DNA from 4 places in the Rhizobium sp. BK060 genome. Region 3 is predicted to be linked to each of the others. Evidence: predicted binding sites of a transcription regulator. Region 3 holds the regulator's gene; each other region holds the start of a gene.
The links. The regulator LexA, encoded in region 3, represses DNA repair genes until DNA is damaged. The targets are predictions, from matches to a motif close to TGTTCNNNNTGTGTTCNG.
Positions count from the first base shown of each region.

Region 1: FHT71_RS12720 (helicase-related protein) is a predicted target of LexA. The motif match lies at 3,172-3,189, and genes of this name have one in related genera.
Region 2: FHT71_RS26310 (DNA recombination protein RmuC) is a predicted target of LexA. The motif match lies at 2,304-2,321, and genes of this name have one in related genera.
Region 4: FHT71_RS14130 (UvrD-helicase domain-containing protein) is a predicted target of LexA. The motif match lies at 1,595-1,612, and genes of this name have one in related genera.

Region 1 is NZ_JACHYW010000009.1:220,991-225,725, forward strand. It holds gene FHT71_RS12720 (helicase-related protein) at 1-3,012, opposite strand, end outside; gene FHT71_RS12725 (DUF3309 family protein) at 3,528-3,683, shown strand; gene FHT71_RS12730 (YMGG-like glycine zipper-containing protein) at 3,711-3,974, shown strand; partial or broken gene FHT71_RS31220 (group II intron reverse transcriptase/maturase) at 4,634-4,735, shown strand, end outside.
Region 2 is NZ_JACHYW010000031.1:71,623-76,357, reverse strand. It holds gene FHT71_RS26315 (ribokinase) at 97-996, opposite strand; gene FHT71_RS26310 (DNA recombination protein RmuC) at 1,044-2,270, opposite strand; gene FHT71_RS26305 (globin-coupled sensor protein) at 2,468-3,964, shown strand; gene def (peptide deformylase) at 4,062-4,580, shown strand; gene fmt (methionyl-tRNA formyltransferase) at 4,692-4,735, shown strand, end outside.
Region 3 is NZ_JACHYW010000003.1:264,110-268,844, forward strand. It holds gene gltA (citrate synthase) at 1-1,170, opposite strand, end outside; gene lexA (transcriptional repressor LexA) at 2,585-3,301, opposite strand; gene FHT71_RS05070 (VOC family protein) at 3,501-4,382, shown strand; gene kdsA (3-deoxy-8-phosphooctulonate synthase) at 4,379-4,735, shown strand, end outside.
Region 4 is NZ_JACHYW010000011.1:67,689-72,423, reverse strand. It holds gene FHT71_RS14130 (UvrD-helicase domain-containing protein) at 1-1,552, opposite strand, end outside; gene FHT71_RS14125 (efflux RND transporter periplasmic adaptor subunit) at 1,961-3,127, shown strand; gene FHT71_RS14120 (efflux RND transporter permease subunit) at 3,124-4,735, shown strand, end outside.

The DNA of each region.
Region 1 (4,735 bases), on a different contig from region 3:
AGCGAGCTTCGCGAAAGGAGAATCCGGATCAATCGGCTTTTCCTTGCGCGGTGGCTTTGCCTCGAAGCGCAGTGGCTGTGGGCCGCCGCGATTGTTGTTGCGATCCTTGCGATCGCCACGGTCTTGACGGTCGCCGCGCTGTTCGTGGCGGTCGCCGCGTCCCTGATGTGGCTTGCCGCCATCCTTGCCGTGATGCTGGCGGTTGCCGTCTCGGCCCTCGTCATTTGCACCACCTTGGCGGCGATGATCAGATCCCCGGTCCTGGCCGCGATTGTTGCCACCGCGACGTTCGCCCGGGTTGCGAGCCTGGCGCTGATTGTCCGTGCGGCCACCGAGGCGCCAGAGAAGAACCGGCTTCGGCTCCTCGGCGTCTTCGGGATTTGCCGCGACTGGTTGTTCGGTCACCACTGCTTCAACAGCAGCGGGAGCTTCCGAGGCGGCTTCCTCCGATGCGCTGTCGGCATCGTCGTGATCCGCCTTCTCTGCGCCATCCTCAACCGCAGTCCCGGTCGTCGCCGCTACCGAGGCGTCCTGAGCCGACAGATGGGCTGCTGCCTCCTCCGCCTTGACGGCATCGGAGCGATAGCCGAGCCCCTTCAGGATTTCTTCCATGTCCTCGAGTGTTGCACCAAGGATCGAAAGCATAGCGGTCGTCGTCGTGAAGCGGCGGCCGTCATATGCTCCTTCGGGACGATTTGCCTGGCCCGGCTTCCACTGAAGCAGCGGGCGGATGATATCCGCCAGGCGCTCAAGGATATCGATGCGAACCGCGCGTTTACCGAGGAATCGGAAGCCGGCCAGCTTGTAGAAGGTGCGCTCGAAACCCGGATCGGTGACGACCGAGGTGCGGCCGGCAGCCAGCACCGGAATGAGATCGCCATAACCGGGCTTGTCGAGACCGTCATTCTTCAACGCCCAAAGGAGTGTGATGAGCTCTGCAGGGGCGGGCTTCAGAAGGGCGGGGACGAAGATGTGGTAGGCACCGAAGCGGACACCGTAGCGGCGCATCGAAGCGCGGGCATCCTGATCCAGCGACTTTACTTCTTCGGTCACGTCGCGCCGGAACAGCACGCCGAGGTTCTCGACGAGCTGAAATGCTAGGCCCTTTGCCAGGCCCTGCAGATCCTCTGCGCGGGACAGATCGTCAAGCGGCTTCAGAACCGTGCTGATATGATGATTTACGAAGCGCTCGATACGGGCGGTCACGTGGTCACGTGCATTGCCGGTCAACTGCTCGTCGGCGAGAATAATGACGCGCGGGCGCATGACATGATCACTGCCTGCCAGTCGTGCCACCGGGTCGCCCAACCAGCGGATCGAACCGTCGGAGCTGATCGCGAGATCGCTATTGCCGGCCGCGTGGAGGCGAGCCGCACGCGCCTCGAATTCCAGAGCAAGCGCCTTCTGCGAAGCAGACTGAACAGCCTTGGCGTCCGGTCCCTCCGCTCCCGAAATGGGCGTGAACCGGAATCCCGACAACTGCCCCACATGATGTCCTTCAACAAAGACATCGCCATTTACACTGATTTCAGCTTCCAGCATCGCATTCTCTCTCAGGCGCTTCATGAGCACAGATGTCCTGCGATCAACAAAGCGTTTCGTCAACCTTTCATGTAACGCATCGGACAATCGATCTTCGATTTCCCGCGTCTTTTCCTGCCAGTGTGTCGGATCGGCAAGCCAATTGGGCCGATTCGATACATAGGTCCAAGTCCTTATCTGCGCGATTCGCGCCGAAAGCGTGTCAATCTCACCGTCCGTTCGATCCGCGCGATGTACCTGCTCGGCAAGGAAGTCCTCATTTACCGTGCCATAGCGGACGAGATCGGAAAAGAGGGTGGAGATGAGATCGGCGTGTTGGGCCGGCGCGATGCGCCGGTAGTCCGGAAGCGCGCAGGCTTCCCACAACTTCTCGACGCTCGCCGGATTGTTCGCAAGGTCGATGATCTCAGGGTAGCGCGACAGGTGTTCCAGCGCTTGTTGATCAACGGCAGGCAGAGCGCGTGTCAGGCCGGAAACGGTGGGGCCGGTCTCAAGGCTCGCGCGCAGCGCGTGAATGGAGGCGAAGTCGAGGTTCTTTGAGCGCCATTGCAGCACTTTTACATTGTCGAATTCGTGACCTTCGATGCGTTCGACCAATTCCTCATCGAAGGGATCGACTTGGCCGGTGACGCCAAATGTCCCATCGCGAACGTGTCGACCGGCGCGGCCGGCAATCTGCCCGAGTTCGGCAGGATTGAGATTACGGAACTGGTAGCCGTCGAATTTGCGATCCTGCGCGAAGGCGACATGATCGACATCGAGATTGAGACCCATGCCGATCGCATCCGTCGCGACCAGATACTCCACGTCTCCGGCTTGGTAGAGCGCCACCTGCGCATTGCGGGTACGTGGACTAAGGGCTCCAAGGACGACGGCTGCCCCGCCTCGCTGCCTCCGGATCAACTCGGCGATCGCATAGACTTCATCCGCCGAGAAGGCGACGATCGCCGAACGTTGAGGAAGGCGTGTGATCTTCTTTTGTCCGGCGTAGAACAGCTGGGAAAGTCGCGGTCGCTCGACAACGATAATGCCCGGAAGAAGCTGCTGTAAAATTGGACGCATAGTGCCGGCGCCGAGCAGCAGTGTCTCGTCGCGACCGCGCAGATGCAGGATACGGTCCGTAAAGATATGACCACGTTCCAGATCGCCCGCGAGCTGCACTTCGTCGATTGCGACAAAGGCGGCTTTGGTCTCGCGCGGCATCGCCTCAACAGTGCAGACCGAAAAGCGGGCGCTGGGAGGCGATATCTTCTCCTCGCCCGTTACCAGCGCAACATTCTGGATCCCGACCTTTTCGGCGACGCGTGTATAGACCTCGCGTGCCAGCAGCCGCAACGGTAGTCCGATCACGCCAGTGCCGTGCGCAACCATGCGCTCGATGGCATAATGCGTCTTGCCGGTATTGGTTGGCCCGAGCACCGCGGTTACTCCGCGCCCGCTCAGTATCATCGGCTGCGATGTCAGTGTCATGGTCCTGCAAGTGAGGCGAGGGTGCCCCAGGTCAAGTCAGCTCCTCTCCGAGAGCAGACAACACATGGACAGCCGTTGTCTCAAACGCAAGGGCTGATTTGAATTTACTCTGCGGTTTTCTGTTGCGCGAAAAGCTTGCAGATTGCTCGTTTTGCGATTCGGAACAGCTTGAGAACGAATCGGAGACGAATCGCTGACTCCGGATGATTCAGTGTTTGTTCACGGCTAAGTATTGATTTTGAATCACTTTTTCCCACAAGATGCTGAATCTTGAAATTCGCGCCATACGTGTGGCCGGAGTTGCATCTAGGCTGTCAACGGCCTTTCGCCGAAAATCGACAATCGATCCAGCCCGCCCCGACACCCCATGATGCTAACGTTCCTGAGAGGAACCGGAAAATGCGGCTCGATCTGGTTTTTTTCATCAAAGCGGAACAGTTGATGCATAGGGAACAAAAAACGGTGGTGTGTGTTTCTCGTCCATTCCAAGTGTAACGACGTTGAGGACTTGAACCATGCTTGGCACGATACTTCTGATTATCCTTATTCTGCTTTTGATCGGCGCCTTACCGAATTGGGGCTATAGCCGGGGATGGGGCTATGGACCTTCGGGCGGTTTAGGGCTAGTTCTCGTGATTATTATTATTCTTGTGCTGCTTGGTCGCATCTAAGCGACGGAAAAAACTGGGAGATATCTCATGATGAAAAAGATTGTGCTCATTGGCGCTCTCGTTGGTGCGCTTGCCTCCTGCACGGCGACTGAACAGGGTACCGCGATCGGTGCCGGTACAGGCGCCATTATCGGTGGTGCTGTCAGCAACAGCTGGGGCGGCGCTGCCGTGGGCGCAGTTGCCGGTGGTCTTGCTGGCGCATTGATCGGCCACTCCGTTGAGCGGCGTGGCTACTGCGTCTACAGGGATCGGTACGGCCGCCGCTACGAAGCACGTTGCCCACGTTACTAAGGCCCGGGCCAGCGCCTAGCAGGCTTATCATCTTGAGATCGAAAGCGCCGGCTGAATCGGCGCTTTTTTGTTGTGCGCCCAGCATGGGCGCATTCTTGTGGGTGGAAGTCCCACCGTAAGCTGGTCATGGCGAGCGAAGAGAAGCGCAACTGCGGAAGGGCGACCGACCGTGGGGAGGAAGCGTGGATCGCAACTGCGGGTCGATGAACAAGAACCGGATATGAGGCGATGCCGACCAGGGCGAGCGGGCAACATACCGCGAAGCTCTTGTGACCAAGGGTCGGTGGCGTAAATCCGGCGGTCGTGCAGTGAAGGAGTGTGTTCTTACCTGTTGGGAGATCTCGTTTTGCGCCTGAAAGGGCGACGGTGTCGAGCCGGAGCGAGAAGTCAGCAGAGGTCGTAGTAGGGAGCAGGTAGGTGCGAACGAAGGGCTGAACGAGAGAGAGTGAAGTTCCTCTAAGGATGAGCAAGGTCATGCGTCAGATGCCGGGAATGTCCGGGAGATCGGAGGGGCAAGCGGGTGAAGCCCGCCCAGGCTCCGATCTTGACGAAGCCGCGCTCCCGCCGCGGATCGGGAACGACACAGGTGCTGGGCTGCTTGAGGCGGCCCTGCGGCGAGAGAACCTTCTGCAGGCGTGGAAGCAGGTGCGCGCCAACAAGTGCGCGCCAACAAAGGCGCTGCGGGCGCGGACGGACTGGATATCGACCAGACGGCCGCGATGCTACGCCAGTGCTGGCCTGCCATCCGCGACAGGCTGCGG
Region 2 (4,735 bases), on a different contig from region 3:
GAACATCGTCGGAAACCTCTTAAATTTGAATGAAATCCAACGAAAATCGATGGAACCTGAGGCAAGCCGCTACGCTATGTCGCGGGACGAATTGCCCTATAGCTCGTTTGCGACTTCGGCGTTCGAGGGGATCGATGGCTGGGCGCCCTGCTTCAGGCAAGCGAGCGAGCCGGCGACGGCCGCACGCCGCAGGGAGGCCTCGAAATCCAGCCCTTCGTCCAGGCTCGCCGCGAAGTAGCCGCAGAAGGTGTCACCGGCGCCGACCGTATCGACGGGCTCGATCTTCAACCCCTTGGCACGGGAAATGACACCATTGCGGATCGCGATCACGCCGTCTGCGCCGAGCGTTACGATCAAGGTCTGCCCAGTTTCCGCATTCAGCCGTTTCAGTGCGGCTTCGCGATCATCTGCCCCCATGTTTTCCTGGCCGGCGAGGCGCTCGAACTCTGTTTCGTTAGCAATCACAATATCGGAAAGGCGGCCGAGGCGCGGCGCATCGTCGATCAGTGGGGCAAGGTTGAGCACGGTCGTCACGCCTTTGGCGCGGGCATCGGCCAGCGCCCGCTCGACGGCCGGAACCGGCACTTCGAGCTGAAGCATCAGGATGTCGCCTTTGTTCATGGCATCGATCGCTGCATCGGCATCGCCCGGCGTCATCGTGCCGTTCGCACCGGGCACAACAGCAATCATGTTTTCGCCGTCGCCACCGACCAGGATCAGCGCGGTTCCGGTCGGCTCGTCGACCTGCTTGACGGTTTCAAGCCCCGTGCCGGCCTCCTTCAGCAATACGAGCGCCGGCTCTGCGAAGCCATCCCGACCGACGGCGCCTGCCATGTGAACGGTGCGCCCGGCGCGTCGCGCGGCAAGCGCCTGGTTGGCGCCCTTGCCGCCTGCCGCCGTCGAGAAGCCATTGCCAGCGACCGTTTCGCCGGGCTTCGGCAAGCGCGCCGTGGTGGCGATGAGGTCCATATTGATGGAGCCGAAAACTGTGATCATGGTGTCCCGTCCGATGCTTTTCTTAGGCGCGACACTGCCCGAAGGCCTTACTCGTCGTCAACCACCCTGAGCTTGAGAAGCCCGCTGCGGCTGTCGACGGATTTCGGCGCCGGGTCATTATCTCGTGCCGTGGCCTTGCCGCTGTCGCCGCCCTCGAATTCCAGAGCCTCGATCTTCGCGCCGCGCTTGGTGAGCTTATCGGTGGAGGTAAGGATCTGGTCGACATCCCTCTGGGTCATGGAAAAATGGCTCTGCAGCTTGCGCACGCGCTCGTCGAGGCGGCCGAGATCGTCCATCAAGCTCGCGACCTCGCCCTGAATGACATGCGCCTGGGCCCGCATTCGCTGATCCTTCAGCACGGCCTGAATGACCTGGATGGAGAGCATCAGCAGCGAAGGTGACACGATGACGATGCGCGACCGGTGTGCCTTCTGCACGATCGCTTCGAAATTCTCATGGATCTCGGCAAAGATCGATTCCGACGGCACGAACATGAAGGCTGTGTCCTGCGTCTCCCCCTGGATCAGGTATTTCTCCGAGATGTCGCGGATATGCGTCTCCATGTCGCGGCGGAACTGCTGCGACGCAACCTTGGCTCCATCCGGTCCGCCCGCGTCTCGGATCGCGTTCCAGGCTTCGAGCGGGAATTTCGCGTCGATCACCAGCGGCGGCGCGCCGTTCGGCATGCGGATCGTGCAGTCGGGACGCGAGCCGTTGGACAGCGTTTGCTGGAATGCATAGGCGCCCATCGGCAGGCCATCGGCGACAATCGTCTCCATGCGTGATTGGCCGAAAGCGCCGCGCGTCTGCTTGTTGGAGAGGATCGCCTGCAGACCGACGACGTCCTTCGCCAGCGTCTGGATATTGCTCTGGGCGGCATCGATGACGGCAAGACGCTCCTGCAGCCTTTGCAGGTTCTCGTGCGTCGATTTGGTCTGTTCACTGATCGTCGTGCTGACGCGCTGCGACATTCCGTCCAGGCGCTGGTTGATCGCCTGGTTGAGTTCGGACTGCCTCGAGCCGAACACTTCGGCCATCGTCGACATGCGCCCATGGATCTCGGCCTGGATCTTCAGAAGCTCGGCCATGCGGGCGTCCGTCTCGGCGGCACGAAGGTTCGCGACCTCGGCCTGCTCGCGCCGCACCTGTCCGCTGCGGACAAGGAGGACGGCCAGAAGCAGGATCAGCGCGGCGATTGCGCCTCCGGCAAGGGCCAGCATGGCGGGGCTTATCTGCGACAGGGCGAGGAGAAACGACTCAGAGCTGGTGTTCATGCTGGCAACAATAGCAAACTCAAATGAGATATCCAGATCAAAACGTGAACAACCCACAAGCTTTCCGGCAAACTAGATGACATCAGAGAGCAAACGGCAGCTGACGAATCGGAAGCGCATTTAACCATTGCTCAACCATATTGAGCAAAAGCTCTGCTCAATTTTCCTTTCAGCATCAATCGCAAAGCAGAGACATCATGACCAGCCAGCAGTCCGACAGCGCGCTCAAGCAACGCCTCGATTTCATCGAGTTGGATGATGGAGCCCGCACGGCGCTTCGCGAGATGCGCCCGGCGATCGCGGAGCTGCTCGGCGGCGCCCTCGACAAGTTCTACGCGAAGCTGGCGAAGACATCCGAGGTCGCGGGCTTCTTTGCCGACAAGGCGCATATGGGGCACGCCAAGAAGCGCCAGGAAGATCACTGGGCCAATCTGGCCGGCGGCAACTTCGACGAGGCCTATGTGAAAGGCGTGGTTGCGGTTGGCAAGACGCATGCCCGCATCGGCCTCGAACCGCGCTGGTACATCGGTGGCTATGCCTTGCTGATGAGCGAACTCGTGAAGGGCCTCATGGCCAAGCAGTGGCCCTCGATGTTCGCCAGGCAGCAGGGCAAGGTGCTGGCCGAGAAGCTCGCCGCCGTTATCAAGGCCGCGATGCTCGATATGGATTACTCGATCTCGGTCTACCTCGAAGCACTTGAAGAGAAGCGCCGCAAGCTGGACGAAGAGCGGGCGAAAGCCGAGCAGGATCAGGCAATCGCCCTCGATCATCTTCGCCGCAGCCTGGAAGCGCTTTCGAACGGCGATCTCGAGGCGACGCTACCGCCCGACCTCCCCGGCAATTTCAAGGGCATGGCCGACGATTACAATCGCGCGGTCGCTGCTCTTCGTACGTCCTTCGCGTCGGTACGGGCAACTTCGGGTGAAATCCTGCGGGGCACGGACGTGATTGCCAAGGCCTCGGATGATCTTGCATTGCGCACGGCGCAGCAAGCCGCCGGCGTCGAGGAAAGCTCGGCGGCACTGCAGCAACTCTCGGTCAGCGTCGGCCAGACGGCCGCAAACGCCGAAAAGGCATCCGGTGCTGTTCGCGAGACACAACAGAAGGCCAAGAGTTCGGGCGAACTCGTCACCAGCGCCGTTTCCGCGATGGCCGGCATCGAAAAGTCATCGACCGAGATCGCAAAGATCATCGGTGTGATCGATGAGATTGCCTTCCAGACGAACCTGCTGGCGCTGAACGCCGGCGTTGAAGCTGCGCGTGCCGGCGACGCAGGCAAAGGTTTTGCCGTTGTGGCTCAAGAAGTCCGCCAACTCGCGCAACGCACCGCCGATGCGGCCAAGGAGATCAAGAACCTGATTTCGGAAAGCTCGTCACAGGTGAACGAAGGGGTCGACATCGTCAGCAGCACCGGCGAGGCACTGAACGACATGATCAACCGCATCGATATCATCAACCGCTTCGTTGCCGATATCGCCGCCGCGGCACGCGATCAGGCTACCGGTGTCAACGAGGTCAGCGTCGCCATTCGCAACATGGACACGATCACGCAGCAGAACTCGGGTATGGTCGAGAATACCTCAGCCGAGACACGGCGCCTTCGCGGCGAGGTCGATAATCTGGTGGCGCTGCTGCAGCGCTTCCGCACGGGCGTCGGACATCGTTCGATAGCCGCTCCGCGCCGCGCCGCCTGACGGGAATGCGGCTAAATTCCGGGCTGGAGCGTAAAAAAGCGCTCCACCCGCCTACCGGATAATTCCATCCTGGAAAAAGATGCGTTATGGGAACGCCATGACCATCAAGCCACTCATCATTCTCCCCGATCCGCTGCTTCGTCAGGTTTCCAAGCTGATCGAGCGCGTCGATGCCGATTTCCAGCGCCTTGCCGACGACATGCTTGAAACCATGTATGACGCGCCAGGTATCGGCCTTGCTGCCATCCAGATCGGCGTGCCGCGCCGTATGCTGGTCATTGACGTTTCCCGTGAAGGCGAAGAGAAGCAGCCCCTCGTATTCGTCAATCCGGAGATCCTCGCATCGTCCGACGAGCGCTCGGTGTATGAGGAGGGATGCCTTTCCATCCCTGATTACTATGCCGAAGTCGAACGCCCGGCGGCCGTCACCGTGAAATATCTCGACCGAGACGGCAAGGAGCAGACGGTGCAGGCCGACGGCCTGCTCGCGACCTGCCTGCAGCATGAGATCGATCACCTGAATGGCGTACTCTTCATCGACCACATCTCTCGCCTCAAGCGAGACATGGTGATCAAGAAGTTCACCAAGGCGGCGAAGTCGGCGAAGGCGCTCTAGCTCTGAGTTGCGCCGGCAGCCGGCTTGCGGTGCGCCGATTGCGATCCGACGGCTTGATCTGACGCTCGAAACCCCGTTTGAAGAGGCTGACCGGAAACATGGCGGGATAAAATGTCGCTTCGCATCATCTTCATGGGTACGCCCGAATTCTCCGT
Region 3 (4,735 bases):
CGTGCGAGCGAGAGCAAACAGCACGGTGAACATAGTCGTGGGGAAGCCCAGAGCCTTCAGCGTGATGCCGGAGTAGAAGTCGATGTTCGGATAGAGCTTCTTCTCGATGAAGTATTCATCGGTCAGTGCGATACGCTCGAGTTCCATCGCGACTTCGAGCAACGGATCGTCCTTGACGCCGAGTTCGCCGAGAACCTCATGCGTCGTCTTCTGCATGATCTTGGCGCGCGGATCGTAGTTCTTGTAGACGCGGTGACCGAAGCCCATTAGACGGAACGGATCGTTCTTGTCCTTGGCACGGGCAATGTATTCCGGAATACGGTCAACGGTGCCGATCTCGGTCAGCATGTTCAGCGCTGCTTCATTGGCGCCGCCGTGAGCCGGGCCCCACAGGCATGCTATGCCGGCCGCGATGCAGGCAAACGGGTTTGCGCCCGACGAGCCGGCGAGGCGAACGGTCGAGGTCGACGCGTTCTGCTCATGATCGGCGTGCAGGATGAAGATGCGGTCCATGGCGCGGGCCAGAACCGGATTGACCACATATTCCTCGCAGGGAACTGCGAAGCACATGCGCAGGAAGTTCGAGGCGTAGTCGAGATCGTTCTTCGGGTAAACGAAGGGCTGGCCGATGTGATACTTGTAGGCCATGGCAGCGAGCGTCGGCATCTTGGCGATCATCCGCAGGCTTGCGACCATGCGCTGATGCGGATCGGTGATGTCGGTGGAATCATGGTAGAAGGCCGACAACGCGCCGACGCAGCCGCACATGACGGCCATCGGATGCGCGTCGCGGCGGAAGCCCGTGAAGAACCGGCTCATCTGCTCATGCACCATCGTGTGATGCGTGACGCGATAGTCGAAATCCTTCTTCTGGGCAGCGGTCGGCAGTTCTCCGTAGAGAAGCAGGTAGCAGACCTCGAGGAAGTCACCGTGCTCGGCAAGTTGCTCGATCGGATAACCGCGATGAAGCAATACGCCGGCATCACCATCGATATACGTGATTTTCGATTCACAGGATGCGGTCGAGGTGAAACCAGGATCGTACGTGAAGGAAGCCGTGTTCTTGTACAGGGCGCCGATATCGATGACATCAGGGCCAATCGTGCCGCTCTTGATGGCGAGATCGACTGATTTATCACCGATTTTCAGTGTTGCGCTTTGTTCCGTCATTCTGATCCTCCAAACTGGCGGTTGGCGCCATAAAAGCGCCATAGGGTTAAGCGTCGTCGACGATAGCTATATGATCGCGCGCCTAATGCCAAGTTACCGTGGTGCCATTTTGTGCATCGCAGTATCAACTTTTGGGCACTGCTGCGATGTACCCTGCGCATAGCAGAAGCTAATGATAATCCTTGGCTTTTCTGATTTCCGATTTTCCTTCAGATTTCAATCGATTATTGTTGCTTCAAGCCTCGAGAGCTTGCATTGTGGTTGCAAGGGCGGCTGTTTTTGGGCGCAGATGCATGCCGCGGTTGAAGCCATTTGAGGTGAGAAAGGCCGCTCCGGGCGCGGGTGCGCCTGCTCGTGCGGCAGAGCCTTATTTTCTCCGGCCTCAATCTACTCCCAAGCCTCCGCGCCTTCCGCACGCCGTCACTCGTTTCCTGGCCAACGCGGGGTACGACCGCGACTCTCGGCTGCTCATCGTGGTTTCAACGCGCTGTGGCAACGGAGATGGAACATGGGCGCTTTGTCCTGTTTTCTCCGGTCTTCCTCGGGACTGGCGCCGTCCTCTGGTTTGAGTTCGCAAGTGATCCGCCAGCAATCCGCCTGGGAGCATGGATTGTCGCGTCGGCCCTGATTGCGCTGGCGGCAGGCCAAGGCCGCCCGAAATCTTGCGCAGGCAGGGGTATTGGGTGTTCTGGGAATGCTTTTCGCCCAGTTCGAAACGCAGAGCAGGGCGACCGTCATATTGGATTCACCTGTAGCTACGACGATTACGGGCCGCGTCGAGCGTCGGGAAGGCGATGGCCGTGGCCGCTGGCGCGCTACATCATCTCGCTCTCGCTCTCGCAGACGCAGTCGCCCGGGACATTGTCATTGCCGAGGACGGCAGCCTTGTCGCGATTGTCAAAGGGCAAGTCCTTGCACCAAAAATCGACTCCATCCGACTGACTTCATCTTCGATCAATGGCGAAGGGTGCTCCACCGCGATCATTGGACGGCGTCGGCCCTGTTCGGCTGCGGGATAATAAAGGTGAAGCTCAACGTCTCTTCTCGGCAGCGGAACTGCGTAATGCTCGCAATGCGTTGCGTCAGGCTGCGATGGGCGCTACGAATCGCTTCGTATGCCTGAAAGGCGCCTGGTGCACCGCCACGCATGATAGCGGCTACGTCCTGACAATCGTCGAAAACCCTGTGTACTTCGGCGCTGCGTGCGACACCGCCGATATCGTCTGACGGAATGCCGGTCGGGTGCACTGCTATTCACCGGCGAAACCTTGCGCCGCTCGGGCACCGCTGAGATACGGATAGACGACCAGGGCACCCATCGTGACGACCTCGTATACCACGCATGATCGCCCCTGGATGCGGCATCGGGCATACAACTGTCGAAGCGGTACGTTTGACGACGAGCTGCCTGTCGTTAGTGATAACGGCGAATGAGGCCGACCAGCTTGCCCTGAACCTTGACGCGGTCGGGTCCGAAAATGCGCGTTTCATAAGCCGGGTTCGCGGCCTCAAGCGCAATGGAGGCGCCCTTGCGGCGGAAACGCTTGAGGGTCGCTTCCTCGTCATCGACGAGTGCGACGACGATGTCGCCGGCATTTGCCGTGCTGGCGTTGCGGATGATCACTGTGTCGCCGTCGAAGATGCCGGCTTCGATCATCGAGTCGCCCTTCACCTCAAGCGCATAGTGCTCGCCCGGGCCAAGCATGTCGGCCGGAACTGTAATGTCGTGGGTATTGTTCTGGATTGCCGAAATCGGCACGCCGGCAGCAATCCGCCCCATAACCGGTACGGAGGCCGAGCTGTCGTTGTCGGCATGCGCAGCCGGCTTCGGCGGCGCAACCGGCTGCGGCTTGCCGAGGCTGCCTTCGATAACGCTCGGCGAAAAGCCGCGGCGGGGCTGGAGGCTCGGATTATATGCCTCCGGCAGCTTGATGACCTCCAATGCGCGGGCCCGATTAGGCAGTCGGCGAATGAAGCCCCGTTCTTCGAGCGCAGTAATCAGCCGGTGGATGCCTGACTTGGACGCGAGATCCAAGGCGTCCTTCATTTCGTCGAAAGACGGAGGGACACCGGATTCCTTCATCCGCTCGTGAATGAAGAGAAGAAGCTCCTGTTGCTTGCGCGTCAGCATCGAAGTTGAACCCCAGAGTCGTGAAACAAAGCCAGAACAGACACTATATGTTCCATATGTGTTCCGCAAGTGCCTAAATTTTCATAAAACTTGCCTGCAACTTGCTCAGTTTTTGCGTCGCTTTTGAGTGAAAGCGTAGAAGGGGGTTGCATTGTTGCCTTGCCCGGCGCACATCTTCGCAAATTCCGGAGAGTTTGCCATGAGCGAAGCACATCCGCTGGACCACATCGTGCTGCCGGTCTCCAATATCGGACTTGCGCGCGAGCGCTTGGGAAAGCTGGGATTCACCGTCGCACCCGATGCCCGGCATCCTTTTGGAACCGAGAATGCCTGCATATTCTTCGCCGACGAAACATACCTGGAACCCTTAGGCGTCGCCAACGCGGAGCTGCACGAGGCGTCGGCGAAGAAAGGCAATGTCTTCACTGCGCGTGACCGGGCTTTCCGATTTCGATGCGGGGATGATGGTTTCTCGGCGGTGGTCTTTGCGACCACCGATGCTGATCGCGACCATGCCCGGTTCCTTGCCGAAAAGATCAATGGCGGCGAGATGCTGCAGTTCGAGCGGCCGATGAAGATGCCTGACGGCTCTCAGGCCACCGCTGCGTTCAAGCTCGCGTTCGCGGTCGATCTGCGGGCTCCGGATTTTTTCTTTTTCACGTGCCAACGCGTCAATCCGCTGCCGGCCGACCGTAGAGCGCTGCAAAAGCACGCAAATGGCGTGAGTGGGATCGCAGAGATCGTTCTTGGCGCGCCGGACCCAAAAGCATTTGCGCCATTTGTGCGTGCTGCGGCGCACGGCCTCCCGGTGACCAACGAGGCCTTTGGCGCGAGTGTGACAACTCCGAACGCCAGAGTGAGCGTTCTCTCCCCAGATGGATTGGATGCCTACTTCGATATTCCGGCACCGAATGATCGCGGCCTGCGTGGCGTCGCCATTGTCTTCAAGGTCAGTGATCTCGCCGTGACAGAAGCGCATTTGGCTGCTAACGGGATGACTTATACGCGCAAGAATAATCGAATTCTGGTGAAGGCGGCGCCCGGACAGGGCGCGCTCTTCGCCTTCGAGGAGAAACGATGAGCCAGACAAATTCCGAAGTCGTGATCGGCGAAGGCGCCGGCCGCGTCACCTTTTCGAATGCCGGCAAGCTGTCCCTGATTGCCGGGCCTTGCCAGATGGAGAGCCGCGACCATGCCTTCATGGTCGCCGGTGTATTGAAGGAACTCTGCGACAAGCTTGGTCTCGGCCTCGTCTATAAGTCCTCGTTCGACAAGGCGAACCGCACCTCGCTGTCGGCGCAGCGCGGCATAGGTCTTGAACAGGCGCTGGAGGTCTTTTCGGACCTCAAGAAGGAATACGGCTTTCCGGTTCTGACCGACATCCATACCGAGGAGCAGTGCGCCGAGGTGGCGACGGTCGTCGACGTCCTGCAG
Region 4 (4,735 bases), on a different contig from region 3:
CGTCGAAGAGGGCTTTGCGCGCCTTCGGCTTCAGCTCGTCGGTTTCGATCATGTCGGCGGCTGCCGCCAGCATCGGGATATCGCGGGCGCGAGCGTAATCGTGAAGGGCGCGTACCGTCGTATCGCCGAGGCCGCGCTTCGGGGTGTTGATGATGCGCTCGAAGGCGAGGTCGTCGGCAGGCTGTGCGACGAGGCGGAAATAGGCCATGGCATCGCGGATTTCGAGGCGCTCGTAGAAGCGCGGACCGCCGATGACGCGGTAGTTCAAGCCTAGCGTCACGAAACGGTCTTCGAATTCGCGCATCTGGAAGGAGGCGCGCACGAGGATTGCCATGTCGTTCAGCAGATGCCGCTTGCCATTGGCATCGCCGCGCTGAAGCTGCTCGATTTCCTCACCGATTTCCCTGGCTTCCACTTCGGAATCCCAGGAGGCGTGCACCTGGACTTTGATGTCCTCGGGATCGCTCCGGTCGGTGAAGAGTGTCTTGCTGAGGCGACCTTCGTTGTGAGCGATCAGATGGCCAGCCGCACCAAGGATATGTGCCGTCGAGCGGTAGTTGCGTTCCAGCTTGATGACCTTGGCGCCCGGAAAATCCTTCTCGAAGCGCAGGATGTTGTCGACCTCGGCGCCGCGCCAGCCGTAGATCGACTGGTCGTCGTCGCCGACGCAGCAAACGTTCTGCGGTTCGCCCCTGGGGCGCTGCGCAAGCAGCCGCAGCCACATGTACTGGGCGGTGTTGGTGTCCTGATACTCGTCGACGAGGATGTAGCGGAAGCGGCCGTGATACTCCTTGAGAAGATCAGGGTTCTTACGGAAGATCGCGATCGGGTGCATCAGGAGGTCGCCGAAATCGCAGGCGTTCAGCGTCGAAAGCCTTTGCTGGTAGGCGATGTAGAGTTCGCGGCCCTTGCCATTGGCGAAGGCGCGCGCGTCGCCCTCGGGGATGTCGCTCGGGCCAAGGCCCTTGTTCTTCCAGGTGTCGATCATGCCGGCAAACTGTTTGGCGGGCCAGCGCTTGTCGTCGAGGCCTTCCGCCTGGATGAGTTGCTTGATCAGGCGAACGACGTCGTCGGTATCGAGAATTGTGAAATCGGAGCGCAGGCCGACGAGTTCGGCATGGCGGCGTAGAAGCTTGACGCCGATCGAGTGGAAGGTGCCGAGCCATGGCATGCCCTCGACGGCGCCGCCGACGAGCACGGCAATACGCTCCTTCATCTCGCGGGCAGCCTTGTTGGTGAAGGTGACGGCAAGGATCTGTGAAGGGAATGCACGGCCGGTGTTGAGGATGTGGGCAATGCGCGTCGTCAGAACGCGCGTCTTGCCGGTGCCAGCGCCCGCGAGCACGAGAACGGGACCTTCGAGTGTTTCGACGGCTTCGGTCTGCTCCAGATTCAGGCCGGAAAGGTAATCGGGGCGCTTGCCGCCATCGCGAGCGGCCATGGCGCGGGCGGCGAGCCCTCCGCCGGCCGGAGCGGCAGGGGCCGGCTGCTTGCGCGGCGGCTCATCCGGCTCTTCGTCGAAGAAGGGGATATCGTCGAAACTATTGCTCATGGCGCGTAATGTAGTGATTCGGGATGGAAAGACCAGAAAAGATGTTCTGCTTTCATTCCTGTCCGGGCGGCTGTCCTCAGCTTGTATCCGGCCTGGGAGGGCCGCAACGGCGACGAATTGCCGGATGTGCTGCAAGTTTTATCCAAGACGGTACGGCATCTCGCATAAACGTCAGAAAACAAAACCGTTATTTGTCCTCGGCGAAGTAACGCTGCGACGCGTGCGGGAAACGAGTGGCGAACGTTTTACCAGTAACTCAGTCTTGATATTACAATTCAGTAATGCGGACCAATTCGCTTGCCGGTGATCAGCAAAGAGACAATATTGTCGCAGACGCGCGGCAATTTGTCCTGCGAACGCCTCTTTCGATAGACCCTGGACGAGCCTCGAGTCCCTCTGGAGACGTGAATGGCATTTTGGAAGCAGTTTATAGTTTGCCTTGTCGTGATTGCTGCCGGCTTTGCTGGATGGGTTTACTTTGTGCCGGGGGCCGGCGAGACGCTACGCAAAGCCGGCTTTTCTGAGGTTTCCAAGTTGGCGCCCGGCGAAGCTGCACCGCAGCCTGTGGTCAGCGCAGAGGGACAATCAAGGCGCCGCGGTGGCGGAGCCAATGCGCCCGTTCTGGTCGCCACGCAAGCCGTTGTTCGTGGCGTCGTCAATGATCGGTTGAGCGCCATCGGCACGGGGGATGCGATCCGCTCCGTCGTGGTGATGCCGCAGGCGAGCGGTACGATCCGCGACATCCTCATCAAGTCGGGTGACAGGATCACCAAGGGGCAGGTTCTCGCGAAGCTCGACAGCGAAGAGCAGGTCATTGCTCGCGGTCAGGCTGATGTGGCGCTGAAGAGCGCCATCGAGAAATCCAGCCTCTACCACAACATCAAGTCCAGCGTGTCGCGCATGGACGTCTTCGACGCAGAGATCGCTGAGCAGGGCGCACGCCTGCAGCTGCAGGCCGCCGAGCTCAATCTCGAGCGCCGCAACATCGTCGCGCCCATCGATGGCATCGTCGGTATCATCGCTGTCAATGTCGGTGATAACGTCTCGACGACAACGCCGATCGCCACGCTCGACGACCGGACGGAGATTCTCGTCGACTACTGGGTACCGGAGCGCTTTGCCAACACGATCACCGTAGGTCACCCGGTGGAGGCGACCTCTGTTGCGCTGCCCGGGCGAGCTTTCTCGGGAGTGGTGGAGGCGATCGACAACCGCATCGACGCCGCCAGCCGGACACTGCGCGTGCGGGCGCGGATCGACAACGCGTCCGACGAATTGCGGGCCGGCATGTCTTTCAATGTCGGTATGAAATTCGCGGGTGATCAGTATCCGGCGGTGGACCCCGTTTCGGTACAGTGGGACTCCCAAGGCTCTTTCGTCTGGCATGTTGTCGACGGCAAGTCCCAAAAGGTTCGCGTCAGCATCGTGCAGCGCAATCCCGACTTTATCCTTGTCAAAGCCGACCTGAAGGACGGCGACGCCATTGTTACCGAGGGGCTGCAGCGCGTCCTTGAGGGCGGAGCAGTGCGCGTCGCAAGCGAAGTCGCGTCGAGCTCGGAGCCTGCCACGCAATGAACGTGATCGAGATGCAGGAGAAGCCGGCTTCCGGCAAGCAGACATTTACCGCGCTGTTTGTCCGGCGCCCGATCCTTGCGCTGGTATTCAACACACTCATGATCGTTGCCGGCCTCGCGGCCTATGCCGGGATCGAAGTGCGCGAACTGCCAGATGTCGACCGGCCTATCGTCACCGTTCGCACGACCTTTGACGGCGCTTCGCCACAGACGGTCGATCAGGAATTGACGAAGGTCATCGAGGGGGCGGCGGCACGCGTCAGCGGCCTGAAGTCGATTTCATCGAGCTCGCAGTTCGGCCAGAGCCGTGTGACGCTCGAATTTTCCGACTCGGTTGACCTTGCCGTTGCGGCGAACGACGTGCGTGATGCCATCGGCCGTATCGCCGATCGTCTACCGGAGGAGGCGGACGCGCCGCAGATCGTCAAGGCCGACTCCGATTCACAGCCGATCATGCGTCTTGCCGTGACCTCGTCCAAGCTCAACATGGACGACCTGACCCTTCTCGTCGAAAACCAGGTTATCGATCGTCTCGCCTCCGTCGACGGCGTTGCCGATGTCGAGACATATGGCGACCAGGAGAAGGTCTTCCGCGTCGACGTCAACCAGAGCGAACTCGCCAGTCGCGGGCTGACGGTTGGTGATTTGACGAAGGCGCTGTCGAGCGCTGCCCTCGATATGCCGGCCGGATCGTTGAAGAGCCCGACGCAGACGATCGTCGTGCGTGCGATGGCAAGCCTGCAGACGCCGGAAGAGTTTTCCAACGTTGTCCTGCAGAGCCACGTGCGACTCGGCGATGTGGCGAACGTCACGCTTGGGCCGCGCGACGGACAGACTGCCCTGCGCTCCAACGGCGTTCCCGGCATCGGCCTCGGCATTATCCGCCAGGCGCAGTCGAATACGCTGAACATTTCGAACGGCATCAAGGACGCCGTTGCCGAGCTTTCGAAGACGCTTCCCGAGGGCACGCGGATCGCTATTACCAGCGATGACGCCGTCTTCATCCAGGGGGCGATCCATGAGGTCTTGCTCGCGCTGATCCTGGCCGTCGTCATCGTTACCGGCGTGATCTACCTTTTCCTCAGGGACTGGCGCGCGACGATCATCCCTGCCATCAGCATGCCGGTGGCCCTCATCGGAACTCTCGCGGCCGTCTATCTCGTTGGCTTCTCGATCAATATCCTGACGCTGCTTGCGATCGTGCTGGCGACTGGTCTCGTCGTGGACGACGCGATCGTCGTTCTCGAAAATATCGTACGCCGTCGATCGGAGGGCATGGGGCCGCGGGCGGCTGCCGTGCTTGGTACGCGCGAGGTGTTCTTTGCTGTGATCGCGACGACCGCGACGCTTGCGGCGGTTTTCATTCCGCTTTCCTTCCTGCCGGGGCAGGTGGGTGGGCTCTTCCGCGAATTCGGCTTCGTGCTCGCTTTCTCGGTCGGCCTCTCGTCCATCGTCGCCTTGACTCTATGTCCGATGCTGGCGTCGCGGATACTGACGAAGGATATGCTCGAGGACCACGGACTTCTCGGCCGTTTCGGCACCTGGTTTGCTGATACCTACCGGTGGTCGTTGCATGCCTGCCTGAATGCGCCGCTCGTGATCATCGTCG